3 regions of the Chryseobacterium sp. CBTAP 102 genome follow, and region 3 is predicted to be linked to each of the others. Evidence: riboswitches for the same ligand, from Rfam matches in the RefSeq annotation. Region 3 holds a riboswitch; each other region holds the start of a gene.

The links. A riboswitch is a leader RNA that binds a small molecule or an ion and turns the genes downstream of it on or off. The one in region 3 is predicted to bind S-adenosylmethionine.
Positions count from the first base shown of each region.
Region 1: another riboswitch for S-adenosylmethionine. It lies ahead of C8D70_RS04095 (SusC/RagA family TonB-linked outer membrane protein); the one in region 3 lies ahead of C8D70_RS13265 (TonB-dependent receptor plug domain-containing protein).
Region 2: another riboswitch for S-adenosylmethionine. It lies ahead of C8D70_RS21300 (alpha/beta fold hydrolase); the one in region 3 lies ahead of C8D70_RS13265 (TonB-dependent receptor plug domain-containing protein).

Region 1 is NZ_QICX01000002.1:160,216-170,767, forward strand. It holds gene C8D70_RS04090 (RagB/SusD family nutrient uptake outer membrane protein) at 1-322, opposite strand, end outside; gene C8D70_RS04095 (SusC/RagA family TonB-linked outer membrane protein) at 340-3,273, opposite strand; SAM riboswitch class I at 3,357-3,456, opposite strand; gene C8D70_RS04100 (type II 3-dehydroquinate dehydratase) at 3,701-4,108, shown strand; gene pckA (phosphoenolpyruvate carboxykinase (ATP)) at 4,272-5,888, opposite strand; gene C8D70_RS04110 (GYDIA family GHMP kinase) at 6,016-6,921, opposite strand; gene fabD (ACP S-malonyltransferase) at 6,930-7,805, opposite strand; gene C8D70_RS04120 (LysM peptidoglycan-binding domain-containing protein) at 7,876-9,843, opposite strand; gene bshC (bacillithiol biosynthesis cysteine-adding enzyme BshC) at 9,882-10,552, opposite strand, start outside.
Region 2 is NZ_QICX01000002.1:6,090-16,641, reverse strand. It holds gene C8D70_RS03355 (MGH1-like glycoside hydrolase domain-containing protein) at 1-1,327, opposite strand, end outside; SAM riboswitch class I at 1,516-1,622, shown strand; gene C8D70_RS21300 (alpha/beta fold hydrolase) at 1,683-2,627, shown strand; gene C8D70_RS21295 (ACT domain-containing protein) at 2,627-4,165, shown strand; gene C8D70_RS03340 (O-succinylhomoserine sulfhydrylase) at 4,290-5,450, shown strand; gene C8D70_RS03335 (four helix bundle protein) at 5,479-5,865, shown strand; gene C8D70_RS03330 (homocysteine S-methyltransferase family protein) at 5,840-6,862, shown strand; gene metH (methionine synthase) at 6,960-9,620, shown strand; gene metF (methylenetetrahydrofolate reductase [NAD(P)H]) at 9,628-10,552, shown strand, end outside.
Region 3 is NZ_QICX01000009.1:9,720-20,271, reverse strand. It holds gene C8D70_RS13285 (prolyl oligopeptidase family serine peptidase) at 1-260, opposite strand, end outside; gene C8D70_RS13280 (hypothetical protein) at 353-1,030, opposite strand; gene prfA (peptide chain release factor 1) at 1,108-2,193, opposite strand; gene C8D70_RS13270 (APC family permease) at 2,513-3,811, opposite strand; gene C8D70_RS13265 (TonB-dependent receptor plug domain-containing protein) at 3,819-6,251, opposite strand; SAM riboswitch class I at 6,344-6,448, opposite strand; gene C8D70_RS13260 (alpha-amylase family glycosyl hydrolase) at 6,541-9,378, opposite strand; gene C8D70_RS13255 (hypothetical protein) at 9,628-9,912, opposite strand; gene C8D70_RS13250 (fumarate hydratase) at 10,006-10,552, opposite strand, start outside.

The sequences.
Region 1 (10,552 bases), on a different contig from region 3:
GCGGGCGGCTAGCTGTACTGTTCACCATTTCTGTAAAGGCATAGGTAGAAGCAAAACCATACTTATTAGTCAATACTGCTACATCACTTCCCATCGCATCACTAGCTCTTAAAACTGTGGAATACCCGATATTGGCATAGGTTGTTCCGTCATTATTAAATTTTGCCCAGGTACCGTTCACTACTGTCTCAGCACTTTCAGCTGTTTTGAAAACTTCTACGCTGTTGGCCTGATCAGTCGGAGCGGTATCCAGCTCACTTTCACAGCTTGCCAGCGACAAAAATCCGATAAGAGCAAACGATAGATATTTTAATTTTTTCATTGTTTCAATTTTAAAGGTTAAAGAGTTGCCTGAAGACCAAAAGTGATGGTTCTCATCGCAGGATATCTGTAATACGTTGTTCCGTCCAAAGCCTGCTCAGGATCCATTCCTTTATGTTTATAGAAAGTCAGAAGGTTTTCTGCCTGGATATAAATTCTGAACTTTTTCAATCCTATTTTCTCAAAATAATCCTCAGGAAGTGTGTATCCTAAGCTTAGATTTTTAAGTCTTGCATACGTCCCGGAATACAGGAATCTGGAAGACGTTGAGGTCCAGTTATTCGTTGTTGTACTCAATCCCGGAACGTCTGTATAAGGATTATCAGGCGTCCACCTGTTCAGCATTTCGGCACTCCATGCACGTCCTCCCGCACTTCCGTTATGCATGATGGAAGTATAATCGGTATCTAAAATTTTACCCCCGATTTTGAATGTCAGCAATCCTGAAAAATCAAAATTCTTATAGGTGATGCTTGTACTGATTCCACCTGTCAGCTTAGGTAATGCAGAACCTTGTAATAGTTTTGTAGCTTTTGAATATTCCGAAGTTGTTCCTTCCACTGAGTTTCCGCTGGCATTGGTAGTAACAGTTTTCCATAAGGGTTTTCCATTGCCTGGATCCACACCAACCCATTCCGGAATAAAGAAATCATATACAGAACCTCCTACTGTCAGCAATTTAGTTCCTACCACAAGAGAACCTCCGGGTAATTTGGTTACTTTGTTGTTTAAAGTACTTAGGTTCACATCTACATTCCATTGAAAATCATCATTCTTAATAGGTATTGTAAATAATGAAAATTCAAATCCTGTATTCTGGATGGTTCCGATATTCGCAGGATAATCACTGATTCCCAATGATGGTGCAACCGGCATATTAAACAGAAGATCCTGGCTTTTTCTTTTAAAATATTCGATATTCCCTTTAATCCTGTTATTCAGAATGGAGAATTCCAATCCTACATTTAAATTAAGGTTGGTTTCCCATTTCACATTATTGGTAGAAGTCTTTTCAAGGGTTGTTCCCGGTTCTCCGCCAAGGCTTATAAATCTATAAAGCTCCTGATACGCATAATAAAGCGGCTGCCCATTAGGTCTAAGTAATTTATCATTCCCCTGACCTCCGTAGCTGGCACGCAATGTCAATTGATTGAAAACATTCAGGCTTTTAATAAATTCCTCATTGGATATTTTCCACGAACCTCCCACTGACCAGAATCTCCCCCATCTGTTATCCTTCGCAAATCTCGAAGAACTGTCTGCCCTTCCTGAAGCTGACAGGAAATAGGTATTATTATAGTCATACTCTACTTTTCCAAGGAAACTTAATAAACTCAATTTATTGCTGTTTCCACTGAAACTTCCCAGCAGAGAAGCAGCATCCGGTTCATAGTAATAAGGAAGTGAAAACTGGCTTCTCGTTCCTGAAATGGTCTGATAATCGTATTTATAAAACTCGTGTCCTGCTAAAGCATTTACATGGTGCTTTCCAAACTTTTTATCATAAGTTAGGATATTACTTGTCGTATAAGAAAGTGTTCTGGTATTGGTTTTCGTTACCGAACCTCCTATTTCAGCACCTTGCCCCAATAATGGATTTGAGTAATAATGTCCGTTATAATTCACTAAATCCACAGAGAAGCTGGTCTTGAATTTCAACTCCGGCAAGAAAGTGAATTCCATGAATCCTTTTCCGGAGAAGTTATCTTCTTTGTTTTCGTTTTTGTCTAAAGGCAGTGTTGCAGCGGCATTCTGATTCTGAAGCGCATTCGTAGGCCTGTATTTTCCAAAATCATAAACCGGGTTTCCATCAGCATCCAAAATATAAGTACCATCTGCATTTCTTTCATAATAAGGATAGAATGAAGGAATAAATCTTGCAGCGTTGATGATGTTACTCGCCTTGGAATCCGAAGAAGTAGGCGCCTGCTGAACACTGTTTGTATAATTCAGGTTTACTCCAACATTAAGCCATTTTTTCACTTCGGAATTGATCTTCAATCGGGTATTGTATCTTTTATAGCCTGATTCAATCGCCATCCCTTTATCATCCAGATACCCCAGTGAAAAGAAGTAATTGCTTTTATCACTTCCTCCGCTGATATCAAGATCCACCTGATTTCTTGAAGCTACTCTCTGTAAAATATCTCTCCAGTCATCATTCCAAAGCGGCGATGCACCAGGTAATAATTTCCCATCTGTTCCTACCGGTTTTGGATAAGCAGTGCCATATGGATTAATTCCAAGGGTCGAAACAAGATTATCAGTTGCCATTTGTGCAGCCTGCTGAGAAGAAACTTTGCCAGACTGATATCCGTTTCTTAACGCTTCCCAATATAATTGAAAGTATTGATCTGTGTTTACCTGTTCATAATCTTTGACAGCTCTTCCTGAGAATCCCTGACTGATATTAAAATTAACTCTGGCTTCTCCTTTTTTCCCTGATTTTGTAGTGATGATAATAATCCCGTTTGCTCCTCTTGAACCATACAAAGCACTTGCTGTAGCGTCTTTCAAAACACTTATAGATTCAATATCGCTTGGGCTAATGGAGTTCAGGTTTCCGTCAAAAGGAATCCCGTCCACTACGTATAAAGGATCACTGGAAGCACTGATTGAGCCAATTCCCCTGATACGGATGGTAGAAACTGCGCCGGGCTGTCCCGATGCACTGGTAGTTTGAATTCCGGCAACCTGTCCTTCCAGTGCTTTGGTAATATTCGTAACTGGTCTGTTATTGATTTTATCGCTGGAAATTGTAGCTACAGAACCGGTATAGCTGTTTCTTTTTGCTTTTCCGTACGCTACCACTACTACCTCATCAAGTTCCTTTTCATGAAGGCTATCTTTTTTCGGCCTGGAATTCTGTGCATTGATGCTGGTTATTCCCAGAAAAAAAGCAGCAACCGGAGGTATCCATGCTTTAGAATTGAATAAATTTTTGCTAATCATAATCAATTTTATTTATCATATATTAAAATTTTACCCTTTGCAGAAAAGTCAGCAAAGGGCATCGATAAATACGATAAACCAAATGCTTATTTTTCCTTAAAAGGCTGAATGTAACACCTTGCCCCACGAGGCAGGTTGTTAAGATTTCACAGGGTCAGTTCCCTCTATCTTTCTTTATAAGCCGATCGAAATATGATTGCAAAGCTAAAAACTTTTAGTCTACAAAACAAGTAGACTTGTTTATTTTTCATGATAATTTTTTAATAATTAACATAAATTTTTAATAAAACCCACTACAATAAGAAGTTGCAGACCTTATCATTTATTCAAACATGACAAATATCATTGTCAATAATTCAATAGCATGAAAATTCAGTATACCTTAATTTTTGTGTGATTTATTGAAAAAACTTTTTAATTTTATGCTATGAAAGTTTTGATCATCAATGGCCCTAACCTCAATCTGTTAGGCACAAGAGAACCGGAAATCTATGGAAATGTTTCTATGGAAAGTTATTTGGAAAATTTAAGATCCGAGTTTCAGGCTTATGAATTACAATATTACCAGTCTAATATTGAAGGTGAGCTTATCAACAGGCTTCAGGAGGATGATTTTGATGCGGTGGTAATTAACCCGGGAGCTTTCACCCACTATTCTTATGCAATTGCTGATTGTTTGAAGAATATCCGCAAGCCGAAAGTAGAAGTTCACATCAGCAATATCTACAAAAGAGAAGAATTCCGACAGAAATCTGTAACAGCCGCTAATACGGATGCCGTTTTATCTGGCTTTGGAATGGATGGGTATAGATTGGCTTTATTAAGTCTGAAATAATTCAGTCGTTTATTTTCCCGCAGATGGCACAGATTTTCACAGATAATTATAGAAAAAAAACATATGTCAGTAGTTGCACTGCTGCAAAAATCTATTAAATTTTGAGAAATAAAATACAAAAGCCTCATCATTGATGAGGCTTTTGTACGTTTATGGTTAACTATTAAATAGTTTGTTCCTGTAATTGAGGTCCTGAAGCTACTAACTTCTTACCTTCTTCAGTATCACAGTACTGTTCAAAATTCTTGATATATCTTGAAGCAAGATCTTTTGCTTTTTCTTCCCATACCGAAGCATTTTCATAGGTATCTCTAGGATCTAAAATACCTGCAGAAACGTTTGGTAATTCAGTAGGAATTTCAAGATTCATAATTGGAACCTGAGCTTTAGGAGCATTATCAATAGATCCATCAATGATTGCGTCAATGATTGCTCTGGTATCTTTAAGCGAAATTCTCTTTCCTGTACCGTTCCAGCCTGTATTTACCAAATAAGCTTTTGCACCGTGTTCCTGCATTTTACCGATCAATGTTTTAGAATACATTGTTGGGTGTAATGTAAGGAATGCTTCCCCAAATGCAGGGGAGAAAGACGGTTCAGGTTCTGTAATACCTCTTTCCGTTCCGGCTAATTTTGATGTATACCCGCAAAGGAAGTGGTACTGAGCCTGATCTTCATTCAGGATAGAAACCGGAGGAAGTACTCCGAATGCATCTGCTGAAAGGTATACAATCTTCTTGGCATGACCTGCTTTAGAAGGCAATACAATTTTGTTGATATGATATATTGGATAAGAAACTCTTGTGTTCTCAGTGATTGAACCGTCTGTATAATCTGCTACTCCATTGTTAATAACAACGTTTTCAAGAAGTGCATCTCTTTTGATGGCAGCGAAGATATCCGGTTCTTTTTCTTCAGATAAGTCAATCACTTTAGCATAGCATCCTCCCTCATAGTTGAATACTCCGTTGTTATCCCATCCGTGCTCATCGTCACCGATAAGGTATCTTTTAGGATCAGCTGATAAAGTAGTTTTACCTGTTCCAGAAAGACCAAAGAATAAAGCAACATCACCTTTCTCTCCAACGTTCGCAGAACAATGCATGGAAGCCATACCTTTTAACGGAAGGTAATAGTTCATCATGGCAAACATTCCTTTTTTCATTTCACCTCCGTACCAGGTACCTCCAATGATCTGTAGTTTTTCAGTAAGGTTGAACATAATGAAGTTTTCAGAGTTTAATCCCTGAGCTTCCCAGTTCGGGTTTGTTGTTTTTGATCCGTTGATTACGGTGAAATCCGGCTCACCGTAGTTTTCAAGTTCGTAGTGAGAAGGACGAATGAACATATTAGTAACAAAATGCGCCTGCCATGCTACTTCAACGATAAATCTTACTTTAAGTCTCGTATCTGCATTCGTTCCGCAGAATGTATCTACTACATAAATCTTTTTAGATTCAGCAAGCTGGTTCAGCACTAGTTCTTTACAAGACCCGAAAATTTCTGCTGTTGTAGGTAGGTTTACTTTACCATCCCAGAAAATTGTATCTCTTGTAACATCATCCTGAACAATATATCTGTCTTTAGGTGAACGACCTGTGAAAATTCCTGTTTTTACCGATACTGCGCCAGATTCCGTAAGCTCAGCTTGCTCAAACCCCTGATTTTCAGGAGAAACTTCAGCCTGATATAATTCTTCATAAGAAGGATTATACACTACTTCATAGTTTCCTTTAATCCCTAATTTCTCTAAATCCTGGATGATTTTAGTGTTTTTCATTTTACTTATATTTTCTATTTCTTTATTGACTTCAACAAAAATAATATTAATTATTTGTTAAAGGTGGTTTAAATATACTGATATAAGTCAGAATGACAAATAAAAAAAAAGGATTGTAATTGCTTGATTATAAGCTAATTATATTTTCCCATTCTAAAACAGTGGAAAAACCTTTCTCCCAAAAATAGTTCTTATAGTCCCCAAATTTGGCACTCATTACAAAATCTCCACCCCATGCACCTAAACTTTTGACAAATAAAGGGCAATCTGAGAATAATTTTTCTTTAACTGTGAGAATTTCAAGAAAATTTGCAATTTTATGCTCATGAATCATCATTAATTCGGAAAATTTTTCCAATTCATTGCATAACAATATTTTTTTTGTGAGATCTGAAAATTCATTCACCAATTCCGGAGACTTCTTTTTGGACTTGTATAAGTTGATTCCCTCTCTACTATCCTGCTTCTGATTTAAATGGATAAAAATCAGTTCATTTTTAAAGGATGGACTGAAATCTACCTTCTCATATTTTATCTCAGGTTTACTCTGGAACAGAACTGCAGATTTTTCTTTAGCTACAGCGATATCGTATCCACTGCCACCTAAGCTGATAGTATTAAGATAAAAAGGATCAACCTCTGCCCATTCTGCCAGATTGTTCATCAGGGTGGAACTGCTACCAAGCCCATAATCCGCCGGAAACTGAAGATTGGTTTTTAAATGATAAGTAAGGTCTGCTTTGAATTTACTGCTAGAAAGCTGCTGAACATTTTGTAGTGTTTTGGTAATGAATTCAGCACTTGATGGAATATTGGTTTCCAGAATCTGCCAGTTTTTATAATCTATGACAGCTTTTAACCATAATGTATTCTGATGATAAGCTTCCCAAAGAATAAGAGAGTTTCCATCTTCTTTTTCTTCAAAGAAAAACTCTTGTCCCAGCCTGGTAGGTACCGCTAAGACAAGAGCTCCATCTATTGCGAAATATTCTGAAGTAAGCATAAGCTTTCCCGGTGAAAATATCGCGTTCATATTTTTTATTAGATTGCAGAAGTTGCTTCTACAGATCCGTCAATTTTTTTGATTAATCCCTGAAGGGTTTTTCCTGGTCCTACTTCTACGAAGTTTGATGCACCGTCTTTAATCATATTCTGAACAGATTGTGTCCATTTTACAGGACCGGTAAGCTGAGCGATCAGGTTTTGTTTGATCTCATCAGGATTTGTTACCGCTGTTGTCGTGATATTCTGGTATACAGGAATGGTTGCTTTTCTGAATTTTGTTTTTTCGATAGCTGCGGCCAGTCTTTCCTGTGCAGGCTGCATCAATGGTGAATGGAAAGCTCCGTTTACTGGTAATAGCAATGCTCTTTTAGCTCCTGCTTCTTTCAGTTTTGCGCAAGCTTCTTCTACTGCGGGTGTTTCTCCGGAAATTACCAATTGTCCCGGACAGTTATAGTTGGCAGGAACAACAATTCCGTTGATCTGTGCACAGATTTCTTCAACCTTAGCATCTTCTAAACCTAAGATAGCTGCCATAGAACTTGGATTGGCATTGCAAGCTTCCTGCATAGCCTTTGCTCTTTCAGAAACTAATTTCAAACCGTCATCAAAGGATAAGACTCCGTTGGCAACCAAAGCTGAAAACTCTCCTAAAGAGTGTCCTGCAACCATTTCAGCACCAAGACCATTTACGGCTTTTAATGCTGCTACTGAATGTATAAATATTGAAGGCTGGGTAACCTCTGTTTTCTTAAGATCCGCATCCGTACCGTTAAACATAATGGAAAGAATGTCGAAACCTAAAATTTCATTGGCAGATTCCATCAGATCTTTAATATCTTTTCTAGAATCATACAATTCTTTTCCCATTCCTACGAACTGAGATCCCTGCCCTGGAAATACAAGTGCTTTCATGTATTGAATTAAATATTATGCAAATATAACTATAATGTTAATAATATTCTTTTAAACAGCTATAAATCATTTAAGGTACTAACCTGATTACTCTATAACCGGTATTTACATAAGCACCATTAGCTTTAGATTTTACAAACTCAAATTTGGTAGCAAGCTGAGTCTGAACTTTATTCATCTGTTTAAAGATCTCTCCTTTTTTATTTTCTCTGGTTAACATGTCATTAACAACATCAAAACCTACGATTGCATATTTTGGTGGAGTTTTACAGTATTTGCTTTTATAAGCAGCCAGAATTTCTTTTTCAAAATTTCCGTCCGTATTAATCTTTCTATCCATCAGATATACCAGACTTGCCTGGCTCAGTTCGTCTACTCTCTTCTCAAAAACCGGAGAATAGAACATACTGAATGCTTTTATTCCCTGAACTTCTTTAGAAATAGCGATCATTCTGTTGGCAAAAGAATCTCCAGCAGCATTATCATCATTTGCTAAAATGGCAATAACCGGTGCAGACTGTCCTGTCATCATATTCTGATCCGGCTGAATATCTGCCGGGGAATTAACAATAATGATATTAGGATTTTTCACCGCTTTTTCAAGTCCGGCTTTGATATAATTGGCATTTTCTTTTTTAGCATCTGCCACTATATATATTTTCTGATCTGAATAAATTCCTTTTACCTCTTCTACAATCTTATCAGCATAGGTCTGATTGTTGGTCTCAACAATAATAAGATTACTGTAGTTATAGAGTTCCGGAGAGTTGGCAAATGGTGCTACAACCGGAATTTTCTGATTTTTGGTAAAATCAAGAACATCAATTACATTGGATTTAAAGAAAGGCCCTATGATAAGGTCTGTATTATCAGGATTGATCTGTGTTAAAGAGTTTTTGAATGAAGCTTCATTTCCAGAATCTACCACTTTAATATCCAGTTTTTGTCCTCCTCTTGCATTTCTTTCAATGGCAAGTTTAGCTCCTGTCAAAAAATCAAGAGCCATTGCTCTATACTGAGTTTCGTTGGTACTGTATCCGAAAGGAAGCATTAAGATAACACTTAAAGCATCACCGTTTTTCTTTACGTATGCAGCATCCTGCTTTTTAATTTTTAAAACCATTCCGGTTTTCAAACCATGTGAAAGATCCGGGTTAAGAGCAATAAGCTCATCAATAGAAACACCGAATTTGTTAACGATAGAGAATACTGTATCACCCTGCTGAACTGTATAGGTTACATAATCATCACCTGCGGCAACATTGGAAATAGTTGTTGATTTTTCGTTCCCGGAATCCATTTTTGCTTTTGGATTGGCAGTTTCTGCAACAGTATCAGTATGAGTCGTTGTATTTATTCTTTTTATTTTAATGGTATCACCTGGTTTCAGTCCTTTTTCTTCCAATCCCGGATTTAAAGCATAAAGGTCCTGCTGGCTGATGCCAAACTGTTTTGTAATTCTGTAATAATTATCTTTAGCCTGGATAACATAAGACTCTCCTTCTACAGCAGCAGTAGCGGTTGTAGGGGTAATCGTCGTTATATTTTTTTCTACAGCGGGTTCAGCATGTTTTTCTGCTGTTACAGCCTGCTGCTCACCACCATATTTTTTAATGCTGGCAAGAGGTAAGGTGATTTCGTCCCCTATTTTCATGTGAGAATCCAGTTCAGGATTCAGTTTTCTCAAATCAGTTTCGGAAATTCTGTATTGTTTTGTAATACCATATATTGTTTGCTTTGGCAGTAAAACAATTTTACCCAGAGAAGAAGCACTTGTGTTTGAAGTTACTTTTTCTGCCGGAGCAGTTTTTGTTACAGCCGGAGTGGCTGCTTTGTCTGATTTTATGGTTAAAACATCTCCAATCGCCAGTTTGCCATCTTTATGTTTGGGGTTTAGCTTCAGCAATTCATCTACAGTCATTCCATACTTTTTGGCAATGTTGTAAGGATTGTCACCTTGCACAACCGTATGTGATTTCTGGGCTGAAACTCCCAAAACCATACATAAACTGGATAGAATAAAAAACCTCTTTATCATATTCGATAATTATAATTTACAAAAATACTTCTTTAAAATTAAATGGCAATAATTATTAATTTGGAATCATCAACCACCATCTCTTCCAAACAATTTTCAAGCCACGAGTAGCCGTAATCTGAAAAGAATACACTAAAGTTATAGACTCTTTCCTGCCATGTTTTTGCGGGATGAACATCTAAAAACAGATTTTCAAGCCGTTCCAGCAATTCGTTCTGTTTTATTTTTTCAGCATGAAGCAGACGTTTTTTCATTCTTTTAAAAGATTTCAACTGTCGTACTTCTTCTGCCTTTACCATATTTCCAAAAGATTTTTCAGTGGTTTCCGCCGAAGCTTTCAATGCAGAAAAATTACTCATCAATAATTCTTCTTTTTCTTCAAGTAATTGTAAAATCGGATTATCTTTTAACATCTTCTGATGGGTAAGTACCGAGAAGTTATGGAAAAAATCTTCAATTTTAAGATCAAGTTTCTCAATTTTCCCCAATGTTTTTTCTTTCAGGAATAGCATCGAGTTTCTTGGAATAAGGATAGGGAAAGGTGTATTAATTTTTGAGAAATAATCTTTCAGTTCCAGCCAGTACATGATTTCGGCATTTCCACCGATGTAGGCCAGATTTGGCAGTACATTTTCCTGATACACCGGACGCATCAATGCATTCGGACTGAATTTTTCAGGATGATTTTCCAATTCTTCAAGAATTTCTT
Region 2 (10,552 bases), on a different contig from region 3:
GCAGCAAAAGCTGTCCCTTGGCAAATTCAGCATCAATGATGGAAAAAGGAACACAGTGAAATGCCAGATCCCATGTTGCATACCATGGATATTCCCATTTATCAGGCATAGAAATAATATCCTTATTATGGAGATGATTCCATTCTGTATTTCTTACATATTCGTTGAAATTTCTTGGTGCTTCAAAGTTGGGATCACCTTTCAGCCATTTTCCTATATTATAATGATAGAACTGTTTATTCCAGAGAAGTCCGGCAAAAGCCTGTCGCTGTACATTTCTTTCATCTTCGTTTACGGTGTCATTCTGAATTTCTTTATAAAATTCCTCAGCTTCAGCCTGCCGCGTATTGAAAATGGCATCAAAGTTTTCAAAAGGCTCATCGGTCTCTTCAGGGCATAATCTGAATTCAAAAACTTTTGATTCTCCGGCTCCGATAAGCTCATCAATCAGAAAAGAGGCTTTTGTTCCCCGCTTTTCGGGATTTACTGTATTCGTTTTATCAGTAATGAAATTATTGATTCCGTCTTTGAAATACATATTTTCAGGAGCAGGAGCTCCGTAAAGTTTAGACGTATTGGTTTCATTATCACAAAATACACTTTCTGCGTTTAAATTCCTGGAATAGAATTTCTTGATCGAAATGCTGTCATGTCCAATGTTAATACTTCCGTCGGGAGATGCATTGATTTCTCCCTTATACGTATTGTATCCCCATTTCCAGTTGTTTCTGAACCATACAGTCGGAGCTACCAGAATAGGAGCTTCATGCTGACTTCGGTTGCATACTGTTATTCTGGCAAGAATATCATTGTGATCGGCTTTACAGTATTCAATGAAAATATCAAAATATTCATCATTATCGAAAATTCCGGTATCGAAAATCTCATATTCCGGTTGCTTTTTGCTGCGTCTTCCGTTTTCTGCAACAAGCTCATCGTAAGGAAATTCATTAATTGGATATTTATACACCATTTTCATATAGCTGTGAGTAGGCGTATTATCCAGATAATAAAAGATTTCTTTGATGTCTTCCCCATGGTTCCCCTGAGGATTGCTCAATCCGAAGAACCGTTCTTTTACCATTTTGTCCTTCTTGTTCCAGAACGAAAGAGCAAAACACAAAAGCTGCTTTACGTCAGAAATACCGGCAATGCCTTCTTCACCCCAGCGGTAGGCATAGCTTTCGGCATTATTATGATTGGTAAAGTTCCAGGCATTCCCGTTCGGGCTATAATCTTCGCGTACATTTCCCCACTGCCGGTTACTTACATAAGGTCCCCAGTTTTTCCATTTGATATCTTGTAATCTATCTTTTTCGGCGGTCATATCTCATCATTTTTCCACACGAAGTTAGTTTTTTTGACAAGTAATTCCAATTTTTTTCATCTGAATAATTATTAATATAGTCTTGAAATGCTTGTGTTTAAGGGCTTTTTTAAATATTAAAATAATTTTTTTTTGAAATTAAAAGAAAAGAACTACCTTTGCATCATTCGTTCATTCAAATATTGAAAATGTTATCAAGAAAGGTTGAGGGATTAGACCCTATGAAACCTTAGCAACCCTTTGTGCAAGCAAAGAAGGTGCTACGTTCTACCAAAGTATTTTGGACAGATAACTTACTGAAGTTCTTTTCAGCCATTTCCTGTGGCATTTTCAATTGTATTAAAATTTAATAGAATTGAAAACAGAACTAAACTATATTAATCTTTCGTATCAAACAAATTCCCAAAAGGAATACCATATCCCGTTAAGCTATCAGCTTTTTGGGAAAGATCTGTTTACAGCCCCTGTCATTTTAATCAACCACGCCCTTACCGGAAACTCAAATGTATCCGGAGATAAAGGCTGGTGGAAACAGCTGGTAGGAGAAAACCAGATTGTTGATACTGATCAATACACTGTTCTGTGTTTCAATATACCCGGAAACGGATATGACGATTTTTTAATTGAAGACTATGAAGACTTCACCCCTTCAGATATCGCCGCAATATTTCTGAAAGGACTTGAAGCTTTACATATCAAAAATTTATATGCCATTATCGGAGGCTCTCTGGGAGGAGGGATTGCCTGGGAAATGCTTGCCAAGCAGCCGGATCTCGCAGAAATATTTATTCCCATAGCCTGTGATTACAGAACACACGACTGGCTTCATGCGCAGTGTCTGGTTCAGAAATTTTTATTGAATGATAAAGAAGAACCATTACAGAAAGCGAGAATTCATGCCATGCTGTGTTACAGAACTCCACAGTCACTCAATGACAGATTTCAAAACCAATATAATCAGGAAAAACAACGCCTGGAATCAGAAGACTGGTTGGTTTATCATGGTAATGCACTGAACGAAAGGTTTAGTTTAAAAGCATACAAGCTGATGAATCATCTCTTAATGAATATAAACGTTGCTGAAGAAGCACTGGAGAACATACAGGCACGAATGCACATGATCTCCGTAGATACAGACTTATTCTTCCCGGCTTCTGAAATCCGGATGTGTTTTGAAAACTTAATAGAGAAAAATAAGGATGTTTCTTATCACGAGATCCAATCTATACACGGGCATGATGCCTTCCTAATGGAATATAAACAATTAAATAATATCATTAAAAACATTTTACAGAAGTAATGAAAAATGCTAACGAAATAAAATTTTTGAAGAACAGATCAATCGTCAAATTTGAAGGAGAAGATTTCCTGGGAGAAATCGGGATTGACGGACGTATTTTTAAAGCGCTTACTTTAGCGCGCATCAGTGTAGGTGTAATTTCTCAGCAGGCCGTAGAAAACGGAATTTCTATTCTGGTTCACGCCAATGATGCAGAAAAAGCAGTAGCCTGTCTTATTGATGAATTTGAAGAAGAAAGAAAATCAGGAAAAGTTTCCCAGATCTATAGTATCAATAATGTTTCTGTGATTGGTTTTGTAGCAGAAGATTTTAATAAGGTCTTTGCAGAACTGGCAAGAAACAATGTTTTCCCATTGCTTTTAAATCAGGTGGCAGGAGAAAACAGAGTCAATATCGTAGTGACTTCTTCACAGGATGAAAAAACAAAAAATATCATAGAATCTGAAATTTTCAAAAAGCCAAAGACAGTTCATCTGGCTATCATTGGTCACGGAAACGTAGGAAAAACCCTGATAGAACAAGTGCTTGAATCAGCAGAAGAAATTAAAAAACGTAAAAAAATTGATCTTAAAGTAGTCGCAGTAGCCAACTCTAAGAAAATTGCCTTCAACAAAAAAGGATTTGATGCCAATTGGAAAGATGAGGTTTTAACCGCAGAACATCCATCGAACGTAGAAGAACTGATTAATTTCTCGAACGAAAATCAACTGGAAAACCTGATCGTTGTAGATAACACAGCCAGCAAAGATTTTGTTAAAAACTATCATGCTTTGGCAGAAAACGGATTTGATCTCGTTTCTTCCAACAAAATTTTTAATACGCTTCCCATTGAGGAATACAGAAAACTAAGATATACGTTGAGCAAAAACAACAGACGTTATCTGTATGAAACCAATGTTGGTGCAGGTCTTCCGTTAATTGACACCATCAAATTATTACACCTTTCAGGAGAGAATATTACAAGAATTAAAGGCGTATTCTCAGGAACATTGAGCTATGTTTTTAATAATTTTTCTTTAAGAGATGATAAATTTTCAACCATCATCAACGAAGCTCTTGAAAAAGGATACACAGAACCGGATCCAAGAGAAGACTTATCAGGAAATGATGTAGCCAGAAAACTATTGATTCTTGCGAGAGAATTAGACTTAATCAATGAATTCGGAGATATCAATATCCAAAATCTGGTTCCGGAAAGCTTATTGGAGGTTTCAAAATCAGAATTCCTTTCAAGACTGGAAGAACTGGATGATGAATACCAGAAGATAAAAGAAAATCAGGAACCTGGACACGTATTGAGATATGTAGGTGATCTGCACGGTGATCTGCAGACAGATAAAGGCGAGTTGGATGTGAAACTGATTTCAGTTCCTGCAACTTCCGCTTTAGGTCAGTTAAAAGGTTCAGATTCAATCTTTGAAATTTATACAGAAAGTTACGGAGAAAATCCAATTGTTATCATGGGAGCCGGAGCCGGAGCACAGGTAACGGCAAGAGGTGTATTCGGGGATATTTTAAGAGTAAGTGAAACAAAATAATATTTAATGTAACAATCTAATAATGTATCAGTTTACCAATAATTGGTGTCGTTATTCTGAGCAAAGCGAAGATTTTAATTGGTACATTGTCAGACTGCTATATTGGTAAATTAATTAAAACTATATGGAAAATTTTGAAACATCAGCAATAAGAACCCAGACGGAAAGATCTCAGTTTGATGAGCATTCTACACCATTATATCTTACTTCCAGTTTTATATTTCAGGATGCGGAAGATATGAGAGCCAGCTTTGCTGAAGAAAAACCTAAAAACCTATACAGCCGTTTCTCTAATCCCAACGTAACAGAGTTTACAGATAAAATTGCTAAAATGGAAGGCGCAGAAGCAGGATATGCCTTTGCAACGGGGATGGCTGCCATCTATTCTACATTTGCCGCATTGCTGAATGCCGGAGATCATATTGTAAGCTGTCAGTCTGTATTCGGGTCTACGCATACTTTGTTTACCAAGTATTTCCCGAAATGGAATATTGAAACCTCTTATTTCAAAGCTGGAGATGCGGAAAATGTTGAACAATACATTAAGCCCAATACAAAGATCTTATATCTTGAAACACCTACCAATCCGGCTATTGAAATTCTGGATCTTGAGTTTTTCGGACAGATCGCTAAAAAGCATAATCTTATTTTTATTGTAGATAACTGTTTTGCAACACCTTATCTTCAGCAACCAATCAAATACGGTGCAGATATTGTGGTACACTCAGCTACGAAACTGATTGACGGGCAGGGAAGAGTTTTAGGAGGAATAGCTGTAGGAAAAGAAGACCTGATCAGAGAAATTTATCTTTTCGCAAGAAATACAGGACCTGCATTATCTCCTTTTAATGCGTGGGTATTATCCAAAAGTTTAGAAACATTGGCAATCCGTGTAGAAAAACACTGTGAAAATGCTTTGAAGGTGGCCGAATTTTTAGAAAGCCATCCTAATGTGGAATTAGTAAAATATCCATTCCTGAAATCCCATCCAAATTATGAAGTAGCCAAAAAGCAGATGAAGCTGGGAGGAAACATTGTAGCATTTGAAATAAAAGGAGGAATAGAAGGCGGAAGAAACTTTTTAGATAAGATACAAATGTGTTCGCTGTCTGCCAACTTAGGTGATACAAGAACGATCGTTACGCATCCGGCATCCACTACGCACTCCAAGCTTTCTGACGAAGAAAGAAATGAAGTAGGGATTACTGCAGGGTTGGTTCGTTGCTCAGTAGGGCTGGAAAATGTGGAGGATGTCATTGCAGATTTGAAGCAGGCTTTAGATTAGTTAATTGTTAACAGTTTATAAGAACTCAATGAATAGAGATTACACAGAATTAGCAATTTGGAGAGAAGGAAGAAAGTTGGTGCATTTAACTTATGCCCTTACTGCAAATTTTCCTAGAAAAGAGCTATTGGCTTTAACGGTTCCAATAAGAAGAATGGCAACTTCAGTTTCGTTGAATATAACGGAAGGAAGTAGAAGAGAGGCTTCTGAAGATACTTTACAGTTTCTGCATATTGCTGGAAAATCTCTCTGTAAACTGGAAACTCAATTCCATTTTGCTTCAGACCGGCATTATATTTCTAAAGAAGATTTTGAAATCATCAATAAACAAATCCTCTTATGCAAAAAACTGGTCAGCGGATTTATAAACTATTACAAATTGATAGAAAATGAAAAATTCAGAACGATTATATAAAGCGCTATCCGAAAGAATTTTGATTCTTGACGGTGCCATGGGAACCATGCTTCAGAGATACAAATTTGAAGAAGAAGACTATCGCGGGGAGCGTTTTAAAGACTGGGAACATCCTGTAAAAGGAAATAATGACCTGCTTTCTCTGACGCAGCCTCAGGCGATTGAAGAAGTTCACAAAAAATACCTGGAAGCAGGAGCAGACATCATTGAAACCAATACCTTTTCAGGAACTACCATTGCAATGGCAGATTATCATATGGAAGAACTGGTATATGAACTGAACTATGAGTCAGCAAAAATTGCCAGAAAAGCCTGTGATGAGTATACCGCGAAAAATCCGGACAAACCGAGATTCGTAGCCGGATCTATAGGACCAACAAACAGAACAGCTAGTTTAAGCCCTGACGTTAATGATCCAGGATACAGAGCCATCACTTTTGAAGAACTGAGAGTGGCATACAAACAGCAGTGTGAAGCTTTGCTGGACGGAGGTTCAGATATCCTTCTGGTAGAAACCATCTTTGATACCCTGAATGCAAAAGCTGCCTTATTTGCGATTGATGAATTACAGGACGAAAGAGGAATAAAAATTCCAATCATGGTTTCAGGAACGATTACGGATGCATCCGGAAGAACATTAAGTGGGCAGACGGCAGAAGCTTTCCTGATTTCGGTTTCCCACCTGAATTTATTAAGTGTAGGTTTCAACTGCGCGTTGGGAGCAGATCAGCTGACTCCTTATCTTGAAACACTGGCTCATAATTCAGAATTCTATGTCTCAGCATACCCGAATGCCGGTTTACCGAATGCCTTCGGAAAATATGATGAAACTCCCGAAGATATGGCAAGGCAGATCAAAGAATATGTGGAAAAAGGACTGATCAACATTATCGGAGGATGCTGCGGAACAACTCCGGAGCACATCAAAGCGATTGCTGACCTGGTAGATCAGTATTCACCAAGGAAAGCTGGGAATTTGCTAAAGAATATTATTTAGCATACGGGAAATTTTCAGTGACTGCAGCTTTTAAGCAAGCACAGGGATTTATTGAGGCAGAATGCCAATAACGCCTACTATATTTTAGAAGAATAAAATGAAGTATTTAAGATTATCAGGCCTTGAGCCTCTTATCATAACCCCGGAAAGTAATTTTATCAACGTTGGTGAAAGGACCAATGTTGCCGGTTCCAAAAAATTTTTAAGACTCATTAAAGAGGAGAAATTCTCTGAAGCATTAGATATTGCCCGCCATCAGGTAGAAGGAGGTGCCCAGATTCTGGATGTCAATTTTGATGATGGTTTGATTGATGGAAAAGCTTCCATGATCAAATTCCTGAACTTAATTGCCTCCGAACCGGATATCGCAAGAATCCCAATCATGGTAGACTCTTCCAAATGGGAAATCCTGGAAGCTGGTCTTCAGGTAGCTCAGGGAAAATGTGTCGTGAATTCTATCAGCTTAAAAGAAGGCGAGGAAGAATTTATAAAACATGCCAAAGCTATTAAAAGATATGGAGCAGCAGTCATTGTTATGGCATTTGATGAGGTAGGGCAGGCTGACAGTTTTGAACGAAGAATTGAAATTTCAAAACGTTCCTATGATATTTTGGTGAACCAGATTGGTTTTCCGGCAGAAGATATCATTTTCGACTTAAATATCTTTCCGGTAGCAACAGGAATGGATGAGCACAGAAGAAATGCCATCGACTTTATTGAAGCGACACGCTGGGTAAGACAAAATCTTCCTTATGCATCCGTAAGTGGAGGAGTGAGCAACGTCTCCTTCTCTTTCCGTGGAAATGATACCGTAAGAGAAGCCATGCACTCGGTATTCCTTTATCACGCCATTCAGGCAGGAATGAACATTGGTATTGTAAATCCTGCGATGCTGGAAGTGTATGATGAAATCAATAAAGAATTGCTGGAGCTGGTAGAAGATGTCATTCTGGATAAACGAGAAGATGCTACAGAAAGACTTCTCGATTATTCAGAAAAACACAAATCCGTTAAAAAAGAAAAAACAGAAGATCTGGAATGGCGAAACAATCCATTACAGGAAAGAATTACCCACGCTTTGGTAAAAGGGATTGATCGTTTTATCGAAGAAGATGTAGAAGAAGCAAGACAATTGGCTGCAAAACCGCTTCATGTGATCGAAATTAATCTGATGACCGGAATGGGAGTCGTAGGAGATTTATTCGGAAGCGGGAAAATGTTCTTACCTCAGGTAGTGAAATCTGCGAGAGTAATGAAAAAAGCAGTGGCCTATTTACAACCTTACATTGAAGCAGAAAAAGACGGCTCGAAACCTGCCAATGGAAAAATATTAATGGCAACAGTAAAAGGAGACGTTCATGATATCGGTAAAAATATTGTGAGTGTTGTTTTGGGTTGCAACAACTATGAAATCGTAGACCTCGGTGTGATGGTTCCCGCTGAAAAGATTATCCAGACCGCTATTGCAGAAAAAGTAGATGTTATTGGATTAAGCGGACTGATTACACCAAGCTTGGATGAAATGGTATACATCGCTTCAGAATTAGAAAGACAAAATTTAGATTTTCCTTTGCTGATAGGTGGTGCAACAACTTCAAAAGCACATACCGCAGTGAAAATCGATTTAAAATATAAAAACGCTGTCGTTCACGTAAATGATGCTTCCCGAGCTGTAAACGTAGTAAGTTCATTGTTGGGCGACAGGAATAAAGAATATGTTTCAGATTTAAAGAATGACTATTCCGATTTCAGAGAAAAGTTCCTGAACAGGCAGGTAGATAAAGATTATGTTTCCATTGAAGAAGCAAGAAAAAATAATTTTAAAATTGACTGGGAAAATGAAGAAATTTTCACACCAAATAATCTTGGAATAAAGGTAATAGAAAATCAGGATCTGAGAGAACTTCTTCCTTTTATCGACTGGTCTCCGTTCTTCAGAAGCTGGGATCTTCATGGGAAATACCCGAATATCTTAGAAGATGAGGTTGTAGGAGTTCAGGCAAAAGAACTGTTCAAAGATGCTCAGGTAATTCTGAAGAGAATTCTTGATGAGAAACTTTTAACAGCAAAAGCCATCTTCGGAATCTTTAAAGCCAATTCCAATGTATCTGATGATATCCTGATTTTTGATGAAAATAATAATGAACTGGCCAAGTTTTTAACCTTAAGACAGCAGGCTCAGAGATCAAAAGGCAAAGATTATCTGGCGCTAAGTGATTTCATCGCTCCTCAAAGTTCAGGTAAAACCGATTATGTAGGAGCATTTTGTGTGACCACAGGTTTCGGAACTGATGAATTGGCAGAAGAATATGAAAAAGCCAATGATGATTACAATGCCATCATGGTGAAAGCTCTGGCAGACCGTTTTGCAGAAGCCTATGCAGAATTTTTGCATAAAAAAGTACGAACAGAATATTGGGGATACGCCAATCAGGAAAACTTAAGCAACGAAGAGCTTATTGCCGAAAAATATAAAGGAATCCGTCCCGCCCCAGGTTATCCGGCTTGCCCTGATCATTTGGAAAAGAAAACCATCTGGGATCTATTAAAAGTAGAAGAAAATACAGGCGTTTTCCTTACAGAAAGCCTTGCCATGTTCCCAACAGCATCCGTTTCCGGATATTATTTCGGAAGCCCGCATGCCAAATATTTCGGATTAGGAAAAATTACAGAAGACCAGCTTGAAGATTATGCAGAAAGAAGAGATTGTAGCATTCAGGAAGCGAAAAAATGGTTATCACCCAATTTAGCAGATTAATATTGACATGAAGATAACAGAACACATTAAAAATGCAAATGGAAAAACTTTATTCTCCTTAGAAGTTGTTCCGCCACAGAAGGGAATCGGGATTGAAGATCTCTATACCAATATAGATCCTTTGATGGAATTTAAACCACCTTTCATTGATGTTACCACTTCAAGGGAAGAATATATTTATATAGATAAAGGAAATGGCCTGATGGAACGCCGTATTACAAGAATGCGCCCCGGAACACTGGGAATTTGTGCTGCAATCCAGCATAAATATAATGTGGACACAGTTCCACATCTTCTTTGCGGAGGTTTTACAAAAGAAGAAACAGAATATCTGCTGGTAGATTGTATGTACCTTGGGATAGACAATGTAATGGCTTTAAGGGGAGATGCCATGAAAGGACATCAGTATTTCGAACCGACTCAGGGAGGTCATGCCAGTGCGATGGATCTTGTGGAGCAGATTAATGATCTCGGAAGAGGGAAATACCTTCATAACGAAGAACAGGTATGTGATGAATTGAACAAATTCTGCATCGGGGTTGCCGGATATCCCGAAAAGCATATGGAAGCCCCTTCCATGAATTACGACCTGAAGTGGCTCAAACAAAAAGTAGATGCCGGAGCAGATTATATCGTAACCCAAATGTTTTTTGACAATAAAAAGTATATTGAATTCGTTCAGAAAGCAAGAGAAATAGGGATTACAGTTCCGATTATTCCGGGAATCAAACCTATTGCGACCAAGAAACACCTGAAAATCTTACCTCAGGTATTCAAAATAGATCTTCCCGAAGAACTGATCAATGAGGTAGAAAATGCGAAGAATAATGAAGCTGTAAAGCAGATCGGAGTAGAGTGGGCCATTGCTCAATGCAAAGAATTGCTGGATTTTGGAGTTCCTGTTCTGCACTTCTATTCAATGGGGAAAAGTG
Region 3 (10,552 bases):
ATTTCCTTCAACTGATTTTTAATTTTATCCCTGAACGGAATTTTAGAAAGGTAATTCTGGCTGTAAGCTACTTCTTCGTCCACCCATTTTTTGGTAGGTTCGGAATCATTTTCCAGATCTCTGAAGGGATCAGAAACGGCGGTACCAAAATAGGTATCTGTCTGGCTTCCTTTTAACGCTTTAGGATAATTCATTTTCTGAGAATAAAAAGATGCTGAAAATAGTACTCCAGCCGTTAACAATATAGGTTTAAAATTCATACTGATCGGTTTTTCTCAAAAATACGTAAAGTATATGAAATAAAAAAAGTCCCGTTATATCGGGACTTTCTATTCTTTATGATCTTATAGAGTTATTCATTGGCTCCGAAGCTTTCAAAATAAAAATCGGTAAGGTTGGAAACAATCTCATCCGGGCTTCCGTTCCAGTAATATATTTTATCACCTTCTTTCAGTTCGTATAAGCTGAATTTCTGATCTGTCGTAACGGTTTTATCAGCCTTTTTAAAGTCCTGAACTGCCTGAATTAAATATTTTTTAAGGTCTTCCGTTTTTATTTTTTTCAGATCTCCTTTGGGCCCCGAAGTCAGTTTTGATGGCACCAGGAAGCTTACGGAATAGTTTATTTCTGCAATTTTTTGCCCTTCAACATATTCATTCGGAACTACTTTTAAGTCTTTAACGGTAAGTTTTCCGGTTTTAAAGTTTCCAAACATAGCTTTGAAATAATCTTCAGCTTCTTTTTTACAATCTGCGGCCGTAGATTTAGGGAAAGCGGCGAGAAAATTATCTACACTGCCATTGATCATTTCCTGTGAAGTTTCTTTAAAATCCACCTGATAAGCAGTCTGTCCGTCTACTGTAGGTTTTAAATAATCATTAAGTTTATTCAATGCTGTGTCATCATTATTCACAAAAGTTCCAAAGAAGAGTTCAAAGGCTTCTTTAGGTTTTTTTACTTCTGTCTGCGCCATCAGCTGCTGTCCCATCACGGTAAGCAGCAGCAGGAAAATAATTTTGTAGTTTTTCATAGTTAATATTTTGTTTTGTTATTGGAAAAAACAAAGCCCCTGAAAAGTCAGAGGCTTTGTTTTTATTGATTGTAATTTTAATAATTCTCTTCTTCCCCTTTCATCTTCTCTGCATTTTCTGCCATGATTACTGCATCAATCATTTCAGAAATATCACCATTCATATAGGCGTCAAGGTTGTACATAGACTTATTGATTCTGTGGTCTGTAACTCTACCTTGCGGGTAATTGTAGGTTTTAATTTTTGCAGAACGGTCTCCTGTAGATACCATAGACTTACGCTGTGCTGCAATATCTCCCTGCACTTTTTGCAATTCGATATCGTATAATTTTGTTCTCAGCATTTCCATTGCCAACTCACGGTTAGCGAGCTGAGAACGAGCCTGCTGACAAACCACAACAAGTCCTGAAGGCTTGTGGGTAAGCTGAACTTTCGTTTCAACTTTGTTTACGTTCTGACCTCCGGCACCTCCTGAACGGGAAGTCTGCATTTCAATATCTGCAGGATTCAGTTCGAAATCTACTTCTTCAGCTTCAGGAAGAACAGCAACGGTAATGGCAGAAGTGTGTACTCTTCCCTGAGATTCTGTTTCAGGTACACGCTGCACACGGTGAACTCCGGATTCAAACTTCATGATTCCGTAAACACCTTCTCCTTCCACTTTCATGATCAGTTCTTTGTACCCTTTTGCAGCTTCATTAGAATCTGTCACTTCATGTCTCCATCCTTTTGTTTTGAAATACATGGTATACATTCTGTAGATATCTTCCACGAAGATAGCTGCCTCATCACCTCCTGTTCCGGCACGTAATTCTACGATAACGTTTTTGTCATCGGCAGGATCTTTAGGGATCAGCAATACTTTCAGCTCTTCTTCCAATCCCGGAAGTTTAGCCTGAGATTCCATTTTTTCTTCTTTAGCCAGATCTACCAGATCTCTGTCTGAACCATCTGCAATGATTTCTTCAGATTCTGCGATACTGTCCAAAGCGCCTTTGTACTGGTCATAAACTCTTACAATTTTTCCCAAATCACTATATTCTTTGTTCAAAGAAGAATATCTTTTTTGGTCTGAAATGACATCAGGCTGTATAATAAGGTCTGCCACCTCATTATATCTTTGTTTTATAGCTTCTAATTTTGGAATTAATGATTTAGACATTGTAGAAATTTTGTGGGTGCAAAGATAAGGATTATTAATTCAAAATTAAAATTCCGAATCATCATAAATTTTTGAGCATTAGGGGTAAAAGGGCAAACAGTAAAAAAAACTTTCTGACTTATCCTTTTAATCAATACTAGAGATTAATGATTAACAAAGGCTTTCTTATTGAAAACCCTTCCAGAGGCTCAGGGTGACAAGCCGAATACCAACCCAAATTTTTGAGCATTGTCAGACTGAGCCTGTCGAAGCTATTATCAATAAAAGGGATAGGCGAAAAACTTAATTATAAAATGGTGTATGATATTGAATTCAGACTCTAAGATCTTTTGGAGAGTCTTCTGTCTATTACATATAAAATAATTCCTACTGCAATAATTCCTAATCCTATCAGGCTTTCTTTAGGATTATGAATGAATGTAAAATAAAGGATATACATACTGAATAACAGAAAAACAGCCGGAAAAATATGAAAAGCATTAGATTTAAAGATTTTCCTGTCTTTTTTCTTCAGGAAGAAAACCGTTGAGATTGCAAGACTTGCGAAAAGCTGTAAAATAAAAGCAGTATACACAAAAATTTCTTTAAAGCTTCCCGTTAAAATAATGATGGCTGCAATCACGGCATGGGTAAAAACAGCTTTTACCGGAATTCCTTTTTCGTTTCCTGCAGATAAGGGTTTCCAGATGTAGGTATATTTTGCAAAAGCCTGTGTTAATCTTGAGCCTACCCACAAGTATCCGCTTATGGTTGCCACCAGCTGCAGGGCAATAAAAATATTGACAATCTTTCCGAAAGCCGGCCCCAGCATATTGACCGCTGCTTCTCCCATCACATCTTCTTTTCCTGCCAGCTGATTGACAGGTGCGTGTTTCAGCATAATATAATTCACCAGAATATAGCTTACCGTCACAAAAACAGTTCCTATGATGAGTGATTTGGGGAGGTTTTTCTGAACATCTTTTATTTCTCCGGCGATATAGGATGCGGAATTCCAGCCAGTGTAGGAATAGGTCACAAATACCAGGGAAGTCGCAAAGGCAGGAAGCATAATCTCATTCTGCCAGCTGTCACTGAAATTAAGACTATTGCCCATCTGTGGTGAATTTGAAATCCCTACTCCAAGAATAACCAGTACAATAATAAAAGCTATCTTAATGAAGGTAAAAAAGTTATGAAACCTGCTGGATGTTTTCAAGCTAAATGAAAGTGCGGCCGCAACCAGAAAGATCACAGCTATCGCAAAACCGTTTCCGAAGCTATAATCAAATACCGAAAGATATTTTGACATAGCCAAAGCTGCCAGCGCTACGGGAGAGGAAAATCCTATGATGAGTGAAATCCAGCTTATGAGATATCCGAATATGGGATGATAGGTTTCTTTGAGATAAATAAAATCGCCTCCGTTTCCTTTAAAATGGGAACCCAGTTCTGCGTAACAAAAAGCCCCGAACAAAGCGAGTACTCCTCCGATACTCCACAGCAGGAAAATGCTGTAGGTATTGGTAATATCAGAAAGCTGAAATCCCAGGGTGGTAAAAATTCCGGTTCCGATCATATTGGAAACGACAATGGCTGCGGCTGTTTTCCAGCCAATCTGATGTGAGGCAGTACTCATTTAATGATTAAAAGTTAAAATTAAGCCTTCCGAAGAAATAATTCCCCAAAGTTCCCATCTGCACCGGCGCATATTTGAATACTCCATAATATGAATTTTTATAAATCTGACGGTCCGGGAAGACATCAAATACATTGTTGGCACCTACGGTAAAATTGATATTTTTGTTGATATCATACCCAACGCTGATGTCTGTTACAACTTTTGGAGAAAACTCCTGCACGTCTCCAAAAGGATAACCATCTCTTATTACTTTACCAAAATAGGTATTTCTTACGAGAAAACTGAATTTCCCGATTCCATAATTTAATCCTAATGAAGCTTTTGTTTTTGGAGACAGAGTTTCAATGATATTGACCTGATCCGGGCCAAAAAACTGATCCTGAGGTGTTCCTAAGTTTTCAGGAAAATGAAAGTCTGTAATTTTTGTTTCCGTATAGTTTCCGGCAAGATTCATATTTAATTTTCCATTCCCAAGAATCCAGTCATAGGATACCACCATATCTACTCCTTTTGTTTCTGTGTCTATAGCATTGGCAAAAAAACGTCCGCTTTCTACCTTAAACTGATCTAATCTTGGATCTGTAATATTGCTGGTGATCACAATTCTGTCCTTTACTTTAATGAAATAACCATCTATTGTAATAAACAGTCCTTTTAATGGTTTTAATGTCAATCCTGCACTTGCATTGACAGAAGTTTCCTGTTTGAGTTTATCAAATCCCAGAATTTTAGCGGCTTCGCTATCGTTGCTGAATATTCCTTTGGTCACAATCTTTGAACCGGAATTAGAAATATCCGCATAGGAATTATTGAAATACTGCTGCTGAAGGGAAGGCGCTCTGAAGCCTGTTCCTACCGCTGCCCTTATTGCATAATTTTTTACAAACTCATATCGTAGCGCAAGTTTTCCATTCAAGGTATTTCCGAAATCCGAATAATTTTCAAACCTGGCAGCGGCGTCAATATTGAGTTTTTTATCTAAATCATAAGAAATATCTGCATATACTGCGGTGGAATGTCTGTCTTTCTTCAAGGCATTATTGGGAGAAAATCCGATAAAGGATTGAGATCCGCCTGCTCCCAACACTGTAGATCCTTCAGTGGCAACGTTTCCATTGACGTCATATTGGGTATAAGAACCTTCATCACCCGCTTTGATCTGGTATTGCTCAAACCTGAATTCACCCCCGAAAGCAATATTAAAACGGTTTATATTCTTGGAAACATCAAGATTCACCGTATTCTGAAGGAAGCTGTGTGCTCCGCCATAAAAACCTGTTGGTGATTTTGCTCCCAGGGAAGCATTATTGGTATGGCTTACATTATAATTGAAGGTATTGCTCCCGAATGTATTACTTACATCGAATAGCCAGTCATTCATATTATATTTTGCTCCTACAGCATAAGAAATATCATATACCTGAGATCCAAGAATTGCCTGAAACCCATTCGGGTAAATGGATGAAACCACATTAGACTTTTCACTGGGAAGTCTTCTGAAACCAAACCCTTCTCCTTCTTTAATACTGAAACCTCCGAAAGAATAGAGTTTAAAATTATCATTAAAAGGATATTCTGAATTGAAAAAAAGCTGTCCCTGCCTGATCTGGGCATCTCCGATCTGAAAATTAAAATCGTCACGCGTTAATCCTCTTTTTTCAATTTCTGCATCATCCGCAGCCCTGGCAGCTTTTACGGCTTCAGAGTCACCTGCAAATTCATAAGCGAAATTATCTCCGAAAATATCCAGATCGTGATTTTGCGTTCTTGTGGTTTTTCCTCTGTGGCTTAATTGCAGGGAAAGATTAATATAACCTTCTTTCTTTCCTAATGAGGTTCCATAGTTAACTCCTGCCTGGTAAGTATCTCCATCATTTCTTCCGGTTAATCCGTAGGTAAGACTTGCCGAAGCTCCTGCATTTTTCTTAAGAATAATATTGATGACTCCCGCAATAGCATCAGAGCCATATTGTGCGGCGGCTCCGTCTCTCAGGACTTCAATCCGGTCAATAGCAATAACCGGAATAGCGCTCAAATCTGTTCCTACAGAGCCATTTCCGACGGTATTCTGATAATTCACCAAAGAAGTAGTATGTCTTCTTTTTCCGTTAAGCAATACTAAAACCTGATCAGGACCCATCCCTCTTAAAGTAACAGGGTCAATATGTTCGGTACCATCAGAAGCAGACTGTCTCACTGCATTAAATGAAGGGATCACATAATTCAGGAGATCCTGGGCGGTCATTTGCGGAGAACTTCTCTGGATCTTGTCGATATTGATAACATCTACAGGAACCGGCGTTTCCAGCTTTGTTCTTTTAACATTTCGGTTTCCGACGATGATGATATCTTCGATCTGTTTTCCTTTTTCCTCACTTTCCTGAGCAGCTACGAGAATTGCTCCAAGCAATAGTACAGCTGTGATTAATTTTTTCATGTTATTCCTGCCAATTAATAATACGGACCTGACGGATCTTTCCGCAGATACACAAGACTTCAAGAAATGGAATTCATATAGAGTATTGACTTCACTTATCTCCCCCAAAGGGTTGGAATTAGCACCTTTACACTCTGGAACCGTGCAGGTTGCTAAGGTTTCACCGGGCCAAATCCCTCCACCTTTCTTGATAAATCTACTGCAAAAGTAGACTATTTTTCTGAACTTACAAAAAAAGGCAAATCTGCTGATCTGCAAATTTGCCTTTATTATTATTCTATGTTTTAGCTTATTGAATCATCATCTTTTGAATGGCTATTCCTGTATCTGATTTCAGCTGTACAAGATACGTTCCTGCCGGATAATTAACCTTCATATTATAAGCTCCATTCTCTTTATCCAGTTTGTAAGTATCCAGTTTTTTACCCGTCATATCAAAAATTGAAATCTCTCCGTTTTTTGCTTTACTGAAAATGAGTTTAGCGATTCCGTTCCGAACCGGATTATCTGCAATCTGAAGGGATAGCTTGTTGACTGCATTGGTATCTACAGTTGACAAAGCGCCCGCATAATTTCCAAAGATTCTGAATTCTCCAGGTTGTAAAGTGATTGGAGCTGTTGTGGAGGCTACATTTGAAATACTGTTGTCCATCAGATTCTGCCATTGACCTGTGTAAGGAAAATAAGGCACGACATTCTGTGCGGAAGTAGTATAATTAGCCAATACAACAACATTCTTTATTCCTGTTGTAATAGCTGCATCATATACATAAATTCTTGTAATGAGACCATTAGGATCATTCGTAAGGTTATTGGATTCTATACTGTAGGTTTTAGATTTAAAAACCGGATAGGTATTTCTGATATTGATGATTTTAGCCCATGTATCATAAACAGCCTTTCTGTTCGCATTGGTATCATATCCTAAAGTGAATGCCACAGGTTTTTCATCGGTTCTGCATCCGTTGTCTATGGTACCGTTTGCACATCTGTTGATGCTGAATTCATATCCTAATTCTCCAAACTGCCAGATCATTTTCGGACCTGGAATAGTAAAGAAAGTTGCCCCGAAGGTTTTCATTCTTTCAAGAGCGGTATTCAGGTCTTTCACATTGTAACTTCCGTTTATAGCACCATAGGCAAGATTTTTAAACATCAGTCTCTCTTCATCATGGCTTTCTCCATAACCTACAGCACTCATATTGGTGAAGCCGTGAAGACTGTGATTCATACGGTCGTAGTTGCTGTTTTCCTTATATCCCATCGTATTCTGATTGTAAGGATCTGTCTGCTTATTCCAAAGCATAACACCTTTTCCTTCTGCTATTCTGTAGTTGGCCCATTGCTGTTCTTCCGCATCTGTTCCCAAATGTTCAAAGATCATATAAGAGTTGGGATCAATAGCCCATTGCCTGTCTGCGTAATGCTTCATAATATCCACTCTGTCCTGCTGATAGGCATTGGTACAGGCTTCATCATTTTCGGAACAGCTTTGTGTAAATCCTTTTGTCAAATCCCAGCGGAATCCGTCTATGTGATATTCAGTCAGCCATTGCTCAAGACATCTCTCAACGTAATATTGCGTTGAAAGGCTTGTATGGTTAAAATCATTAAATACGTTGTATGAATGTTTCGGAACCTGATTGAAGTAAGGATTGTTGGCCGCAACATCTCCATAGCCATCGCCATCCGGATCTACATTCCAGAGTCTTACCAGAGGAGAACGTCCTGTAGCGTGATTAAATGCTACATCCAGAATGACTGCAATTCCGTTCTGATGGCATAGATCTACAAATTCTTTGAATTTTTCGGGAGTTCCATACGCTTTGTCCAATGCATAATGGAAGGAAGTATTGTATCCCCATGAAAGATTTCCATCAAATTCCATGATGGGCATTAATTCTATGGCATTAATTTTTAAGTTTTTTAAATAAGCAATTTTATCGATCAATGACTGCCAGTTCTTTTCCTGTGTAAAGTCTCTCAATAGTAATTCATAGACTACAAGATCCTGTTTCGCAGGTCTTTGAAAATTGGTAACCTGCCAGTTATAAGCGGTCTGACCTGTTTTAAATGTTGACACTTCAAAGCCCTGTCCGGCAGGAAATGCAGGCAAGTTTGGATAGGTAGAAGCCGAAATCCATGGATCATCATAGGAAGATAAGATTTGCGGCGAATAGGGGTCTGCTACTTTTCTTAAATCATTGGTTCTGTATTGGAAAGTATTGAGCTGCTGAGGGGTAATTCCATTGAGCTCAATCCAGTACAGATCAGGATTTGTGGTATCTTTATTCATCAGATATGTATCATTCACCGTCCAGTTATTGAAACTTCCTATAACATGTACAAAACTTTTCCCCGGAGCATATAAAGCCAATCCCACCCTGGTAGGATCTGCCGGATCATAATTAATTCCCTGCCTTATCCAGTTTGGTATTGACTGGGACACTACATTTCTTGGAACCTGCACAATGAATGCCGCAGCCTTGGAATTGGTTCCCTGTGTTGCCACAAGTTCCATACTGGCATCCTGAGTAACTGTATAACTGTAAGAATAAGATTGTGAAGGAGTTGTTGTAGAATTGATAACAGTTCCGTTTGCTTTTAACTGAAATGTTGCATTGGTACTGGTTGTAGCAGTAATAGTAATGGAATTTCCTACAGGAACTGAAGTGAGGCTGTTCACTAATGGATTTGTAAGCGTTAAGCTTAAAGTACCTACGTTTACAAAAATATCAGGTAAAGTCTGGTGTGATCCCGTCTTATCTTTTAATAAAAAACCAAACCTTCCGATCCCTGTTCTTCCAAAGAAAGCTGTGGGAGTAAAAGTAAGTGAATAACTGTCTGTTACCGCATTATAATTCAGCTTATTCAGGTCATTGGAATTGTTCCAGCTTCCATTGGTAGGACAATCCTGACTATTCTGATAATTGGTATCAAACGACCATGTCCAGATGTAAATGGCATTATTGGAAACTCCCCATGCAGATTCGTCAATCTGATCTCCCGGAACCGTAAGCGTAACAGCATCAGATTCATTGAATGGATTGGGAGAAATCGTATAATTGATCTGCCCGAAAACACTCAATGTAATCAGCAGAAAAACAACAGAATAAAACTTTTTCATTTATTATTTTTTATCGAATATAGTATAAATTTTTCTTCATAACGAGTATTTTCATCGCTGTACATCAAATATTTCATTTACAGAAGAAAAAAAACTTTACGCGGCCCTTCAAAAACAAATTCGAATATCTCCGGAAAGTCTGAGAAATAATAAATAGAAAAACCGCTTAATTGCTTAAGCGGTTTATATATGTTGTTTTGCTTTGATATTACTTTTTCAGAATTCAGGTGAAAAAGCAATGACAATCAATTAATGATGATGTCCGTGATCGTGAAGGAAAGGTCCGTTTCCTTTAGGCTCGCTATAGATAACTTCTACACCTTCCTGCTCAGAAATAAGCTTTCTTCTGATATCTTCAGGGTCGAAAGGCTTTACTTTTCCGAAATACTCTTTCAAACCTTCAGTTAGCCACATTGGGATTACTAATCCGAAGAACATGAAAATACACCAGAATCCTACTAAGAACATAGTAATGAAGAATATAGTCCAAAGGAACTGGTAGAACGGCCAAAATGCTGATAATATCGTTATCATTCTCTTAAAGATTTTAGGCAAAAATAGAACTTTTTTCCTTTTTACACAAAAGATCAGCGTTCTATTTTGTTATTTATTTTAATTTTAAACTAATTAGTGGGCAAGATCTGCGAAGAAATCGTTGCCTTTATCATCGGTAATGATGAATGCAGGGAAGTCTTTTACTTCAATTTTTCTTACGGCTTCCATTCCTAATTCAGGGAAGTCTACAACATCTACAGATACAATATTGTCTTTGGCAAGGATGGCGGCCGGCCCTCCGATAGATCCAAGATAGAAACCTCCGTATTTTCCGCAGGCATTGGTAACATCTTTACTTCTGTTTCCTTTTGCCAGCATGATCATACTTCCGCCATGGCTTTGGAATTCGTCTACGTAAACATCCATTCTTCCGGCAGTAGTAGGTCCGAAACTTCCTGAAGCCATTCCTTCCGGAGTTTTTGCAGGCCCTGCGTAATAAATTGGGTGGTTTTTGAAATATTCCGGCATTGGTTTCCCGCTGTCGATAATTTCTTTAATTTTTGCGTGAGCGATATCTCTTGCTACGATTAATGTTCCGTTCAGTTTTAATCTGGTTTTGATCGGATATTTGGAAAGTTCAGCAAGAATTTCCGGCATTGGCTTGTTAAGGTTAATTTCA